Regions from separate parts of the Cohaesibacter gelatinilyticus genome, predicted to be linked through region 2. Evidence: riboswitches for the same ligand, from Rfam matches in the RefSeq annotation. Region 2 holds a riboswitch; each other region holds the start of a gene.

Evidence for each region. A riboswitch is a leader RNA that binds a small molecule or an ion and turns the genes downstream of it on or off. The one in region 2 is predicted to bind cobalamin.
Region 1: linked by a shared signal. The riboswitch ahead of CRO57_RS21525 (hypothetical protein) and the one ahead of CRO57_RS05010 (DUF4198 domain-containing protein) in region 2 are both predicted to bind cobalamin.
Region 3: linked by a shared signal. The riboswitch ahead of CRO57_RS21845 (ABC transporter substrate-binding protein) and the one ahead of CRO57_RS05010 (DUF4198 domain-containing protein) in region 2 are both predicted to bind cobalamin.

What each region holds. Positions count from the first base shown of each region.
Region 1 covers NZ_OBEL01000007.1:95,363-99,516, reverse strand. The annotation lists gene CRO57_RS21540 (hypothetical protein) at 1-18, opposite strand, end outside; gene CRO57_RS21535 (nuclear transport factor 2 family protein) at 280-696, opposite strand; cobalamin riboswitch at 1,211-1,541, shown strand; gene CRO57_RS21525 (hypothetical protein) at 1,653-2,045, shown strand; gene CRO57_RS21520 (ABC transporter ATP-binding protein) at 2,042-2,824, shown strand; gene CRO57_RS21515 (ABC transporter substrate-binding protein) at 2,941-3,879, shown strand; gene CRO57_RS21510 (FecCD family ABC transporter permease) at 3,883-4,154, shown strand, end outside.
Region 2 covers NZ_OBEL01000001.1:1,121,485-1,125,638, reverse strand. The annotation lists gene cobN (cobaltochelatase subunit CobN) at 1-638, shown strand, start outside; gene cobO (cob(I)yrinic acid a,c-diamide adenosyltransferase) at 635-1,258, shown strand; cobalamin riboswitch at 1,349-1,569, shown strand; gene CRO57_RS05010 (DUF4198 domain-containing protein) at 1,733-2,527, shown strand; gene cbiM (cobalt transporter CbiM) at 2,590-3,237, shown strand; gene CRO57_RS05000 (cobalt ABC transporter permease) at 3,234-3,935, shown strand; gene cbiQ (cobalt ECF transporter T component CbiQ) at 3,935-4,154, shown strand, end outside.
Region 3 covers NZ_OBEL01000007.1:169,168-173,321, reverse strand. The annotation lists gene CRO57_RS21860 (GntR family transcriptional regulator) at 65-688, shown strand; gene CRO57_RS21855 (biotin transporter BioY) at 869-1,459, shown strand; cobalamin riboswitch at 1,596-1,859, shown strand; gene CRO57_RS21845 (ABC transporter substrate-binding protein) at 2,206-3,780, shown strand; gene CRO57_RS21840 (ATP-binding cassette domain-containing protein) at 3,767-4,154, shown strand, end outside.

The DNA of each region.
Region 1 (4,154 bases), on a different contig from region 2:
TCGGGCTAAAATCGCCATGAGTCACCTTATCTTTGACCAATTCATCTTTTATATTGGTTTATATGATAATTTGTTTCTGTAAAACAGAAATTTTTTGTCAAATTTATGACATACAGAAAAGCCTTTTCAGAAACTTTCTCTGCTTTGGGGACTGACAGCATGAGGGTAAGGGAAGCCCAAGGCAGTGATGATGCGGCCTTGCTTGCAAAGTTTGATCTGTTTTGGTTTTGAGTGCCGGGAAGGAAAGCTCTCTGTGTCGTTCAGGCGGGAGGGCTGGTTTCAGACAAAATTCTGCGGTGATTTCAGGATGCCCCTATGGATCATCTTGTGCATCTCCTCTCCTTCGAAATAATGCTCTTCGATGATCTTGTCATCCTGCCAGCGCTGCCAACATACGCCATCGATCCGAAATGTCTTGCCCTCATGAGTGGTGAAGGATGTTCGATTGCGAAAGGCACAGACGCTTTTCTCCGGCGAGATCACCAGATCAAGAATCCTTCCGTCAATGGAGCGCGCTGATGCGATATAGGGTTCCTGTTTTTCGCGGCAGGCCTTTGCCCCTGTGGCGAAGACCAGACCATTGGCAAACATGATGCCGTCTGATGCAAAATATCGATCAAAGGCCTCCAAGGGTTTGCCCTCATTCAGAAGGGCGATTTGCTCTTTCACATGTGTTTGAAATTGCTCGCTTGTCATTTGCAATATTCTCCCCGGTTAAGAGAAACATAACAAGAACATTTGAGTCGGGCAATCGAATTCATTCCATGTGATTTTTTATTGCCGGATCTGTTTGGGGTTTGCGCATCGCGAAATAGAGGCAAAGGGCACCGATCAGCCAGGGCCAGATTGAAAGCGTATAGAATTCAGGGTCCAGAAAGCTGCTCCAGCGGATGCTGCAAGACTGCGCACTGGTGACATAGGCACAGCTCATGGACGAGAGGAGCGCCCAGATTATGACGGGCCCGAAGAGAAATACGAAGCTCAGAAAGTATAAAAAGAACCTCAACATGATATATCCCGATCTGTTTTTGCTTCATTTGACTATAGAGGAAAGCCAAATGTCTTGCCACTTGGTGGGCTGGTTTGCTCTCCGTACCTGCCTTGATCTCAATCATTGGTGGATTGTCTGTTATGTCATTGCTTTTATTCTGAGAAATCTTCTGTCCACATCTCATGCCAAATGAGGGGCTTGCTATTTCTGAACTTGCTGCTCATTATTCATGGCGATGGTTCTAAGAGGCCAAGCGGGCCTCTGGATGAAAAGGGAACACGGTGCGGTGTAGATCCAAAGCACTTTTGACGATTGCTGAATCATAAGAAATGCTTTGAATTTTATTCTATCGCGAGGCCTTGTCCGAAAAGTACTGCAACTTTTCGGGGACGCGCTGTAGACGCCAATTCCGTGACTGCCCCCGCAACTGTAGGCGGAGAGCAAGACCAGAAGACCACTGGATGCTGACCCAATCGTCAGTGAAGATCCGGGAAGGCTGGTTGAGCGTTGACCCGCAAGTCAGGAGACCTGCCATCTTCTTGTTCACTCAACCCGGGCGGGGTGCCTCGGAAAGGAGCCTGAAGATGCCAAATCTGGCCCATATATGTGCCTTTGACATGATCGGTCTTGCTTCCGCCCCCGCATTTGCGCGGAGGGCGTTATGGACCGGCATATTTCTTACCCATTCTCATCTTCCATTCCCTGTCGACATACCGGTAAGGTATGCGAGGCCAGCTATGTTTTTGCGCTGACATTGGCGCAGTCGGTCGGCAAGGCTCATGCCATTGTCGGTGATGATTTTTCGACTTCGGGCTTTGCTGAAATCAGATGCAGCGATCAGCCCTGCACGATTGGCTGGCATTGCAGCAAGGACGAGACCTTTGTCTTTGGCGATGTCGACATGGATCAGGATCTGGATGAATTGCTTGGTCTGGCCCGGCAAATTCTGGGCTCGCCGAACAGTGCCAAAGGCCCCCCCCGGCCGGTGGAAGTGCCTGCCTTCATGCTGGCTCTGGAAACCCAGGATGTGCTGAATAGAGTATTGGCTGCATGAGTTCCTCTGATCTGGTGGTGGAGAATGTGAGCTGGGCTCCCGGCTCACGCGCTCCCTATGTGCTGCATCCGCTTTCTTTCTCGTTGGATGCAGGCAAGACCCTTGGCATTATCGGGGCCAATGGCGCGGGCAAATCCACCCTTTTGCGTTTGCTCTATCGCTATAATCGTCCGCTGTCCGGCAATATCTATGTCGGTGGCGAGGATCTTTGGTCGCTGCGGCCAAGGCAGGCGGCCCGCCGGGTGGCAGCTGTGTTGCAGGAACAGCCAACAGACTTTGCGCTGACCGTGCGTGAGATTGTTGCCCTTGGCCGCACGCCGCATCAGCGTGGCTTTGCCTCGTCCGGTGCGCGGGACAGTGACATCATTGATGGTTCATTGCAGCAGATGGGTTTGCAAGGGTTTCAGGATCGTTTGTTCGGCTCGCTTTCTGGTGGTGAGCGGCAACGAGTGATGGTGGCGCGGGCTCTGGCCCAACGGCCACAGCTTCTCATACTGGATGAGCCAACCAACCATCTGGATATCCGCCATCAGCTGGAAATTGTCTCGCTGATCCGGGAGCTGGATCTGACCATCGTCACCAGTTTGCATGATCTGAATATGGCAGCTGAGGTGTGCGATAGCGTCCTGTTGCTGAAGGACGGGCAAATGCTGGCCTATGGCGACCCGTTTGAGGTGCTGTCAGAACAGCATGTCTCCTCTTCTTTCTCGGTCTCGGCGCGCCTTGAGCATCTGAGCGTCAGTGACCGTTCTCATTTCACTTTTCATCTGCCTTCTTAATTCGCTTCTTGCGATCTCGGAGATCGTATGGAGCGAATTAAGACTTTGTTTTGAAACGAATTCTTGTCCGAAAAGTGCTTCAACTTTTCGGGAACACGTTATAAAAGGAACACCCCATGAAACTTCTTGCTACAACTGCGCTTGCGCTCACCCTTCTGTCCGGTGCGGCCATGGCCGAGACCAAGGTTCAGTCCTGTGATCGCTCTGTGAGCTTTGATACTCCGCCACAGCGCGCCATTTCCAACGATGTCAATCTGACCGAGATGATGCTGGTGCTTGGCCTGCGCGACCGCATGGCTGGTTTCACCGGTATTTCCGGCTGGAAAACACTGGATGAAGAAATGCGTGAAGGCATCAAGGAACTACCTGAGCTGTCCCCAAAATATCCAACCAAGGAAGTGCTGATCGGTGCCGATGCCGACTTCTATTTTGCTGGCTGGAATTACGGCATGAAGGTTGGCGGTGAAGTGACGCCAGAAACCCTGGAGCCATTTGGCATCAAGGTTTACGAGTTGACCGAAAGCTGCATCCATATTGGCGAGAAAGCCAAGGTTTCCATGCAGGATATGTATAATGATCTGCTGAATTTGGGCCGTATCTTTGATGTCGAAGACAAGGCGCAGAAACTGGTTGATGGCTACAAGGCTGAATTGGACGAGTTCAAATCCAAGCTGAAAACCGCTGACACCCCATTGCGTGTCTTTGTCTATGACAGTGGTGAAGATACGCCATTCACTGCAGGCAAATACGCCATGCCGACAGCCATGATCGAGGCCGCAGGTGGCCGCAATGTCATGGATGATGTGGAGAAGAGCTGGACCAAGGTCGGCTGGGAAAAGGTTGTCGAGGCCAACCCGGAAATGATCGTCATCGTCAATTACGGCAAGGTCACCGCCGAAGAAAAGCGCGCCTATATGATGAACAATCCTGCCTTTGCCAATCTCGATGCGGTGAAGAATGATCGCTTTGTTGTTCTGGATTATGTGGAAGCAACGCCCGGCCCTCGCAACATCAAGGCCATCAAGAAATTGGCCAAGGCTTTCCGGGGAGCTTAAGGAATGACCGAGGCAGTTGAGAGGGGTTTTCCGCACCATAAATCGACTTACCAGTCCCGGCTGAAATTGTCCCTGTTGCTGGGTGGTTTGCTGTTGATTGCCTCGGTTTCGGTCTCAATCAGCGTCGGGGCCGTGTCAATCCCCACTGGTACGGTATGGAGCATACTTGCCGGTCGCGCCTTCCCCGAGCTGGTTGAGCCATTCTGGTCCAAAGGGCGAGAGGCCATTGTCTGGGATATTCGTTTCCCACGGGCGCTTCTAGCCGCCATGGTCGG
Region 2 (4,154 bases):
CAGATTTCGCTGACGCCTTCATCGCCTGGGGTGGTTTTGCTTATGGGGCTGGCGAATATGGCAACAAAGCCGCCGAACAGCTAAAAGCCCGCCTCGGCCAAGTCGATGCGGTGGTTCAGAACCAGGACAACCGTGAGCACGACCTTCTCGATTCTGATGACTATTATCAGTTTGAAGGTGGGCTTTCCGCCAGCGTGGAAGCCTTGAAAGGGTCTGCTCCCAAAATCTATCACAATGACCATTCTCGTGTCGAGCGACCGGTCATTCGCACCTTAGATGAAGAGATTGCGCGCGTGGTTCGCGGTCGCGCAGCCAATCCCAAGTGGATAAATGGAGTGATGCGGCACGGCTATAAAGGCGCATTTGAGATGGCAGCGACGCTCGATTATCTGTTTGCCTTTGCCGCCACAACAAACGCTGTTGGAGACCATCATTTCGATCAACTTTATTCCGCCTATATTGATGATGAGACCGTTAGGGATTTCCTGATGGAAAAGAATCGGCCAGCTTATGATGATATGATTGATCGTTTTCTGGAAGCCATTGATCGCGGTCTTTGGACCCCACGTTCCAACAGCGCTGCCTTTATGCTGCAGACTGCCAGCAACCAAAACAAACAGGAGGATGTCGCATCATGACAAAAGACATGACCCCGGAAGAACAAGATGCTCGTCACGCAGAAAAAATGAAAAAGAAGAAAGCAGCTCGAGATAAGATCCTGGCCACCAAAACCATCGAAAAAGGCTTGGTGATTGTTCATACCGGCAAGGGCAAAGGCAAATCTACCGCCGCCTTCGGAATGGCCTTCCGCCAGATTGGCCATGGCAACAAGATTGCCGTCATCCAGTTCGTCAAGGGTGCTTGGAATAGTGGCGAAAAGGCCGTTCTGGAGAAATTCCCTGAGCTGGTGACCATCAAGGCCATGGGCGAAGGTTTCACCTGGGAAACACAAGATAGGCAGAAAGATATCGAGAATGCAGAAGCAGCCTGGGCAGAAGCCAAGAAGGCTATCCTTGATCCCGAAATTCGCTTCGTTCTGATGGACGAGCTGAATATCGTTCTGCGCTATGATTATTTGCCAATCGATGAAGTGACCTCTTTCCTGCAGAACGAAAAACCCGAAGACACCCATGTTGTCATCACCGGCCGAAACGCCAAAGATGAGCTGATTGAAATTGCAGATCTGGTCACCGACATGACACTGATCAAGCACCCGTTCCGCTCAGGCGTAAAAGCTCAGGAAGGCATTGAATTTTAACTTAAAAAAGTCTTTTCATATGAAAAGATTGCAAACTTTTTCCTTCATTACCTGCAACCATTTATCTGGTTGACAATGAAGGGATCAGCTTTTAACTGTGACACAGATGGTTTGCCTCCCCCGAGAGTGGTGAGGTGATGAAAAGGGAACATGGTGAGGCGTACCCAGAAGGGACCGAATCCATGGCTGCCCCCGCAACTGTAAGCGGTGAGCAAAGGATGCGAATGCCACTGGCCTGATTTAAGGCTGGGAAGGTGCATCCCGCGCCAAGACCCGCGAGCCAGGAGACCTGCCATCTTTGGTGCGGCTGTTGCAAGACAGCACTCTCTCTATCAAGACGCCGGGGTGTGCGTTAGGTGACGAGACAAAGATGGAAATTGGTAAAGTCAAAAGCCACCCTCCATCCCTCTCCTCTCCAATCGTTCAAAGCCTTTCGCGTCTCCAAATAATGCGACTTCGTTCGTTGGAGGCAAAATGACATTTTTGAAAAAACTGGGTCTGGCAACTGCCGCCCTCGCTCTCTCAATCTCTTCTTCTTCTGCCCATTTTGTTCTGGCCTATACCCCAGAGGTGAATCTGGAGCGCGCAGGCGATGTTCCGCTCAAACTGATCTTCTGGCATCCGTTTGAAAATGGTCATGTGATGGATCTGGCAAAGCCGGAAGCCGTTTACATGATGCATAAAGGCAAGAAGATCGATCTGATGGACAGCCTGAAGCCGATCACATTCAAGGGCGCAAGCAATGAAGCCAAGGCCTTTGATGCCACGGCAAAGATCAAACGCAACGGTGATTATATCATAGTGGTTGAACCTACTCCTTATTACGAGGGGAGTGAGGACATCTATATTCAGCAGCTGACAAAGAGTTTCCTGAACAAAGGTGGTATTCCAACCGGTTGGGAAGAACCACTTGGTCTCGCTACCGAAATTGTACCGCTGAACAAACCAACCAATATTCTGGCAGGCTCCACCTTTACCGGTCGCGTTCTCGCTGAGGGCAAGCCTGTTGCCGGCGCTGAGATAGAGATCGAATATATGGCTGCAGAGCCAAATATGGAAACCAACAGCCCCAAAGACCCAAAGGCCAGCCCTATGCCAGGCGGCGCTGTTGTTGCTCTGTCCGATGAGAATGGCTATTTCTCTTTCGGCATTCCAAAGGCAGGATTCTGGGGCTTTGCAGCCCTTGGCTCTGGTCCGAAAAAAGAACATGAAGGCAAAGAGCTTTCCCAAGATGCCGTCATTTGGGTTCGCGCTTATGACGTCAAATAATTCGCTTGAGGGGTGGTTCGCCACCCCTCGTACCCGCAACCAGATACCGGAGAGGACAGCCCGTGCATATCATAGATGCAGCTTTGACCAATGATGTCGTCATTGCTGGCGGTGTCCTCACTGTTGCAGGCCTCGGACTTGGATTGCGCAAACTGGACATGGATCTAATCCCTGCTGCTGGTGTTTTAAGCGCGACTTTCTTTGTTGCATCCCTGATCCATGTTCCTATTGGGCCATCCAGCGTTCATCTGATCATGAATGGTCTCGCCGGACTGATTTTGGGGTGGGCGGCATTTCCTGCGCTGTTTGTCGGTCTATTATTGCAAGCAATCTTCTTTGCTTTTGGTGGCATCACCGTATTGGGTGTAAATGCAGTCAATATCGCCGGACCTGCCGTTATTGTCGGGTTGCTATTCCGTCCATTCGTGATTGGAGCCAGTTCAGCAGTCATGGCAGCAATCTTTGGCGGATTGGCTGGAGCGTTGGCCATCTCTCTGACAACATTATTCGTTGGCATCTCGTTGGCGCTGTCAGAAGAATCCCTCATCCCTGCCGTAAAGCTTGTGTTCCTGGCACATATTCCCGTGATGGTCATTGAAGGATTGCTGAGCGCAGCCGCTGTCTATCTGATTTATACGGTCAAGCCGGAGCTCTTTCAGGTGATGAGCCAACTCAATATGAGACAAGTTGATACGGAGGAACGGTCATGAGACTTCTCTCCAAAATAATTTTCGGCCTTGCTTTGGCGCTGTCTATTTCCATCAGTTCCATGCCCGCATTTGCCCATAAAGTGATTGCCTCGGCTTACGCCGAAGGAAACGCTGTTGAAGGCGAGATTGGCTTTTCCAATGGCGACATGGCCAAGGATGTTGTGGTCGAAGTCTTGGATGATGATGGCAACAAACTCGGCGAGACCAAGACAGATGAAGAAGGCATTTTTCGCTTCACACCGACCAGCCTTATTCCCTTGACCTTCAGAGCGGATCTGGGCCAAGGGCATGTCGCTGTCTATCGCATGGCTGAAGACGAGCTTCCTCAAATTGAAGACGCAGCGAAACCTTCAGCAACTCAAGCATCCATGGTCAAACCTGTTGGTGATACAGGCTCTTCAATCAGCTCCAGCAGTCAGGTCATTGCAAATGATGCAATGATGCAGATGATCAATACTGCAGTGAAAACTGAGGTGGCTGCTTTGAAGTCCGAATTGCGCATGGCCGTGCGATTGGAAACCAAGCCGCTTCGTAAAGAAATTGCGGCTTACAAGGAAAAGAATGATCTTCAGACCATTTTGGGTGGGATTGGGTACATCATAGGCCTATTCGGCATTGGCTTTTATGTGGTAGCCAGACGGGAAGCTCAAAAGATGAAGACAAATGGCAGCTCTTCTAACAAAAGTGAGGCCGCTTGATGAGTGATATACTGGAGCAAGCTGGCCGCGCCTATGACATAACAGGGCATGAGTTACCAACTGACCATATGTGGATCCGTCGGTTGGATCCGCGTGTGCGGATTGTGGCTCTTAGCGCCTATGCTATCACACTCGTTCAGCTTACCAGTATCCCTCTACTTCTAGCAGCTTTGGTGCTGTCTTTTGCCCTGATGAGCCAAGCCAGGCTACCAGTCGGCC
Region 3 (4,154 bases), on a different contig from region 2:
TCTTGTGGTTGGTCGTAAATCGCTTGTCGACATCAGTCAGAATCCATATTATCTATAAAATATCATGACCACCAAATCAGAACCCCTCGCCGACAAAATTTGCCGTGAACTGGCCAGCCGGATCATATCAGGCAAAATTGAACCTGGTACCAAACTCCTGCAAGATCACATTGCTGAAGAATTTGGTGCAAGCCATGTGCCTGTGCGAGAGGCCTTCAGACGGCTCGAGCAACGGGGTTTGGCAAAAAGTGAGCCCCGTCGTGGGGTGAGGGTTTCGGGTTTTACCGCTGACGATGTGCGTGAGGTGGCCGAGATGCGGGCATCGCTTGAAGCTCTGGCCTTGCGTCATGCTGCTCCTCACTTCACTCAAGCCATTATAGATGCTGCGGAAAAAGCCATATTGGACGGGGATAATGCCAGAGATGTCCAGAGTTGGGAAGAAGCAAACCGGCGGTTTCATCGTGTCCTTCTGAAGCCATGTGGCATGCCGAGGCTATTACAGACTATCGATGATCTGTATTTGACGAGTGCCCGGTTTTTGTTTGCAGGCTGGCGCACGGAATGGGGCATGCCAACCAATAGGGAACATCATGCCATCCTGAATGCCCTGCGCAATCGCGATATTGATCATGCAGTACAATTGTTGGCCAGACATGTGCGATATCCAGGGCATAGAATAAAGATCTGAAGGTCAAAATTATAGATAAAATTAAACTGAATTTATAGATATATAGATAATTTGCGCAATAAATTTGAATAATTAGAGATAATTTTGAAAATTGGCTCATAATCCCTTGCAATATGGTCGAATTTGTAGAGGATAATTATCGATAGAGGTAAATTTTATCTATAATTTAAGGAAAAGCCAATGATTGACGCAAATCTCAGCGCGGCTGGATCTGTCCTCAGCCCTCTCAATCTCGAAAATCGTTCTCTTCTTTGGAAGATAGCAGCAGTTGTCTTTGGAACCATGTTTTTGGCACTGATGTCCCGGATCGAAGTTCCCATGTATCCTGTCCCAATGACCATGCAAACCTATGGGGTGATGCTTGTCGGTGCACTCTATGGTTGGCGTATGGGAGGCATTACCATTATTGCCTGGCTCATGGAAGGCGCAGCCGGGTTGCCTGTCTTGGCTGGAGGTGCGGGGAGTCTTGCCCATTTCGCCGGACCAACTGCAGGATATCTTTTTGCATTTCCTATCTGCGGAATGCTTGTTGGCTGGCTTGTTCAGCGTGGCTGGAATGGTCGGAATGTGATTTTGGCCTTCATTGCCATGCTTATCGGTACGGTGCTGTGTCTGACTTTGGGTGCGTTTTGGCTTTCGCTTTCCATTGGTGTTGAAAAGGCCATGGCTGTTGGTGTCACACCTTTCCTTGTGGGCGGTGTGCTGAAGTCTGCGCTGGGCGCAGCAACTTTGCGTGCGATACCCCATAAGTCAGAGAGAAAATCTGACTGATTGCAAATATCCAAATCTAGATCTGAAATGAACAAGCTCTGCATGCTTGCGGTGGAACAAGCGGGCGTGCGGAGCCTTCGGTTTTGTGGCAATCTGACCATAAGCGAAAATGACCATTGATTTCCCGTGATGATGGAGCCATCATCGCCTTGATGGTTGCTGAACGTCTATCGGACAATCAGCATGAAAAGGGAACACGGTGCGGTGTAGCCATTAGGCGCCAATTCCGTGACTGCCCCCGCAACTGTAAGCGGCAAGAACGCACACTCAAAATGTGTTTGGTCTACACATTTTGAGTGTGCGTTCAGGTATCCTCCAAGGACCACTGAGCTTCTAGCTTGGGAAGGTGAGGATGCATTAATCCGCAAGTCAGGAGACCTGCCATCGAGGGCCCAGATACTATCGGACGGGGTTGTCCGTAGAAGGAGCAATTTGATGGTTTATCCCCTTTTGCAAACAAAGGGATGCGAGCGTGTCGCTTGTGGTTTTGTTTGCCTTCTCAAAAGATCTTTTCCCGGCTTCATGGCTGTCGATCTGAGGTTTAAATCTCTGATTTAACAGAGGTTGTTCTTCCGTCATGTCTTGCCTTTGGCTGTGCGTGGCTGCATCAGATCCTGTATGCCTTTCCTTGTTTGCTGGCATTGAACCGGGAAAAGGAAAAGAAGTACTGGCTCCTCATATTTGTTATGTTATAACGTAACGTTTCTAATTTTCGTCTTCTTCCAACCAATTTACGGAGTAATGCGTTGAAACACATCGTTTCCGGCCGCTCGCTTCTTGCGCTTGCCACTTGTGGTTTCCTCTCACTCACTGCCTCTTCCACTTTGCTGACGGATGCTGCCCAAGCGGGCGAGAAAATCCTGCGCATTGGCTACCCCTTTGGCCCTACCAGTTCGGTTCCAGATCCACGTGCGCGCCAGAACGGTTGGCTGAGCAACCGGGCTGGTGTGTCTGAAACCCTGATTGGCCTGTCTTATGACATGCAGCAATATCCACGTCTGGCGCAGTCTTATGAAAATGTTTCGCCTACCGAATGGAAAGTGGTGCTGCGTGACAATGTGAAATTCCATGACGGTAGCGTCATGACTGCCAAGGATGTGAAGGCATCCTTCGACAAGCTCAATGAAAAGGATCATTCCGCTCATAACGCGCGTCTTTGGAAGTTGCTTGGCATCAAGGAAATCAAGGTTATCGATGACAAGACCGTGCATTTCGTGACCGAGAAGCCAAATGCTGCTTTCCTTTGGTCCCTGACAGAGCCATCTGCGGCGGTTTTGAAAGAAGGCACCAAGGACATGCCAATCATTGGTACGGGTCCTTTTGTCTTTGTCTCAGCCGAGGCCAACAAGCAATATGTGACCCGTGCCTTTGCTGACTATTGGGGTGGCAAGCCGAAGCTGGATGGCATCAAGCTGGACAAGATCAGCGACGCTTCCGTCGCTGCGCTAGCCTTGAAAGCGGGTGATATCGATCTGGTGACCAACTATTCCGAGCCGGAATTTGCCGAGCTGACGAAAAAGGATGAGGGTCAGAGATTCTCCGGCGAGACCCTGCGCCTCTTCTTCTTCATGCCACGGGTTGCCGACGGTGTGTTATCAAACAAGGCTCTACGTCAGGCCATTTCTCTTGGTTTGGATCGTAACGTGATTGCCGAAGCTGCCCTTGCTGGCGTCGGTGGCAGTGCCTCCAATTCCATTTTCCCGGCCAATATGAAGTCTTGGGTTAATGGCGATGTCAAACTGCCTTATGATGTTGCGAAAGCGAAAAAGCTTCTGGATGACGCTGGCATCAAGGACAGTGATGGTAATGGCATTCGTGAGCTGGATGGCAAGGATATCACCATCAAGATGCGCACCTACGAAGGCCGCGCAGCCTTGCGTCCAACCCTGGAAATCAGCCAGCATATGCTGTCACAGTTGGGCCTCAACGTTGAAATCGCCATCGGCGAATTCGGTGCCAATAATGATGCACTGAAAGCTGGCGAGATCCAGATGAACCTTCAGGCTTGGGGTACCGCGCCTCAGGGCCATCCAGATTATTTCCCAAGCACTCTGGTTCAGACCGGTGCTGGCTATAACTATTCCGGCTATTCCAACGCCAAGATGGATGAATTGCTGGCAAAGGCTCGGGCCGAGTTCGATCCGGTGAAAGCCAAGCCTTATTATGATGAGGCTCAGGCCATCATCAATGATGATCTGCCGATCATTCCACTGTTCCACAAAACCCAGGTTTCTGTCGGCAACGGCAAGGTGAAAGGTTATCGCATTCATCCAGCCGAGACCTATCTCGCATCTCCGGAGCTGGATCTTGTCAAAGACTAACTCAAGTCTTCTGAGCGTAAGCAATCTGTCCGCCAATATTGGCGGACAGATTGTCCTATCAGACATCTCGCTGGATGTGCAGCATGGCGAATGTGTTGCCATCGTCGGGGGATCAGGGGCAGGGAAGTCATGCCTTCTTCGTTGCATCATGGGGCTTTATAAGCCAGCCAAACCAACGAGCGGGCAGATGATCTTTGCTGATCAAATGATCCAACTTGTCAATGATCGCTCGGTTCGTTCGGCTGATCGGGGCTTTGCCTTCGTGCCGCAAAATCCGCAAGCCGGTCTTGATCCACTCAAGCGTCTGACCGTGCAATGGAAGCAGGCGGTGCGTTGTGCCAATCGTGGCGATATGAGCAAGGAAGAACAGTCTG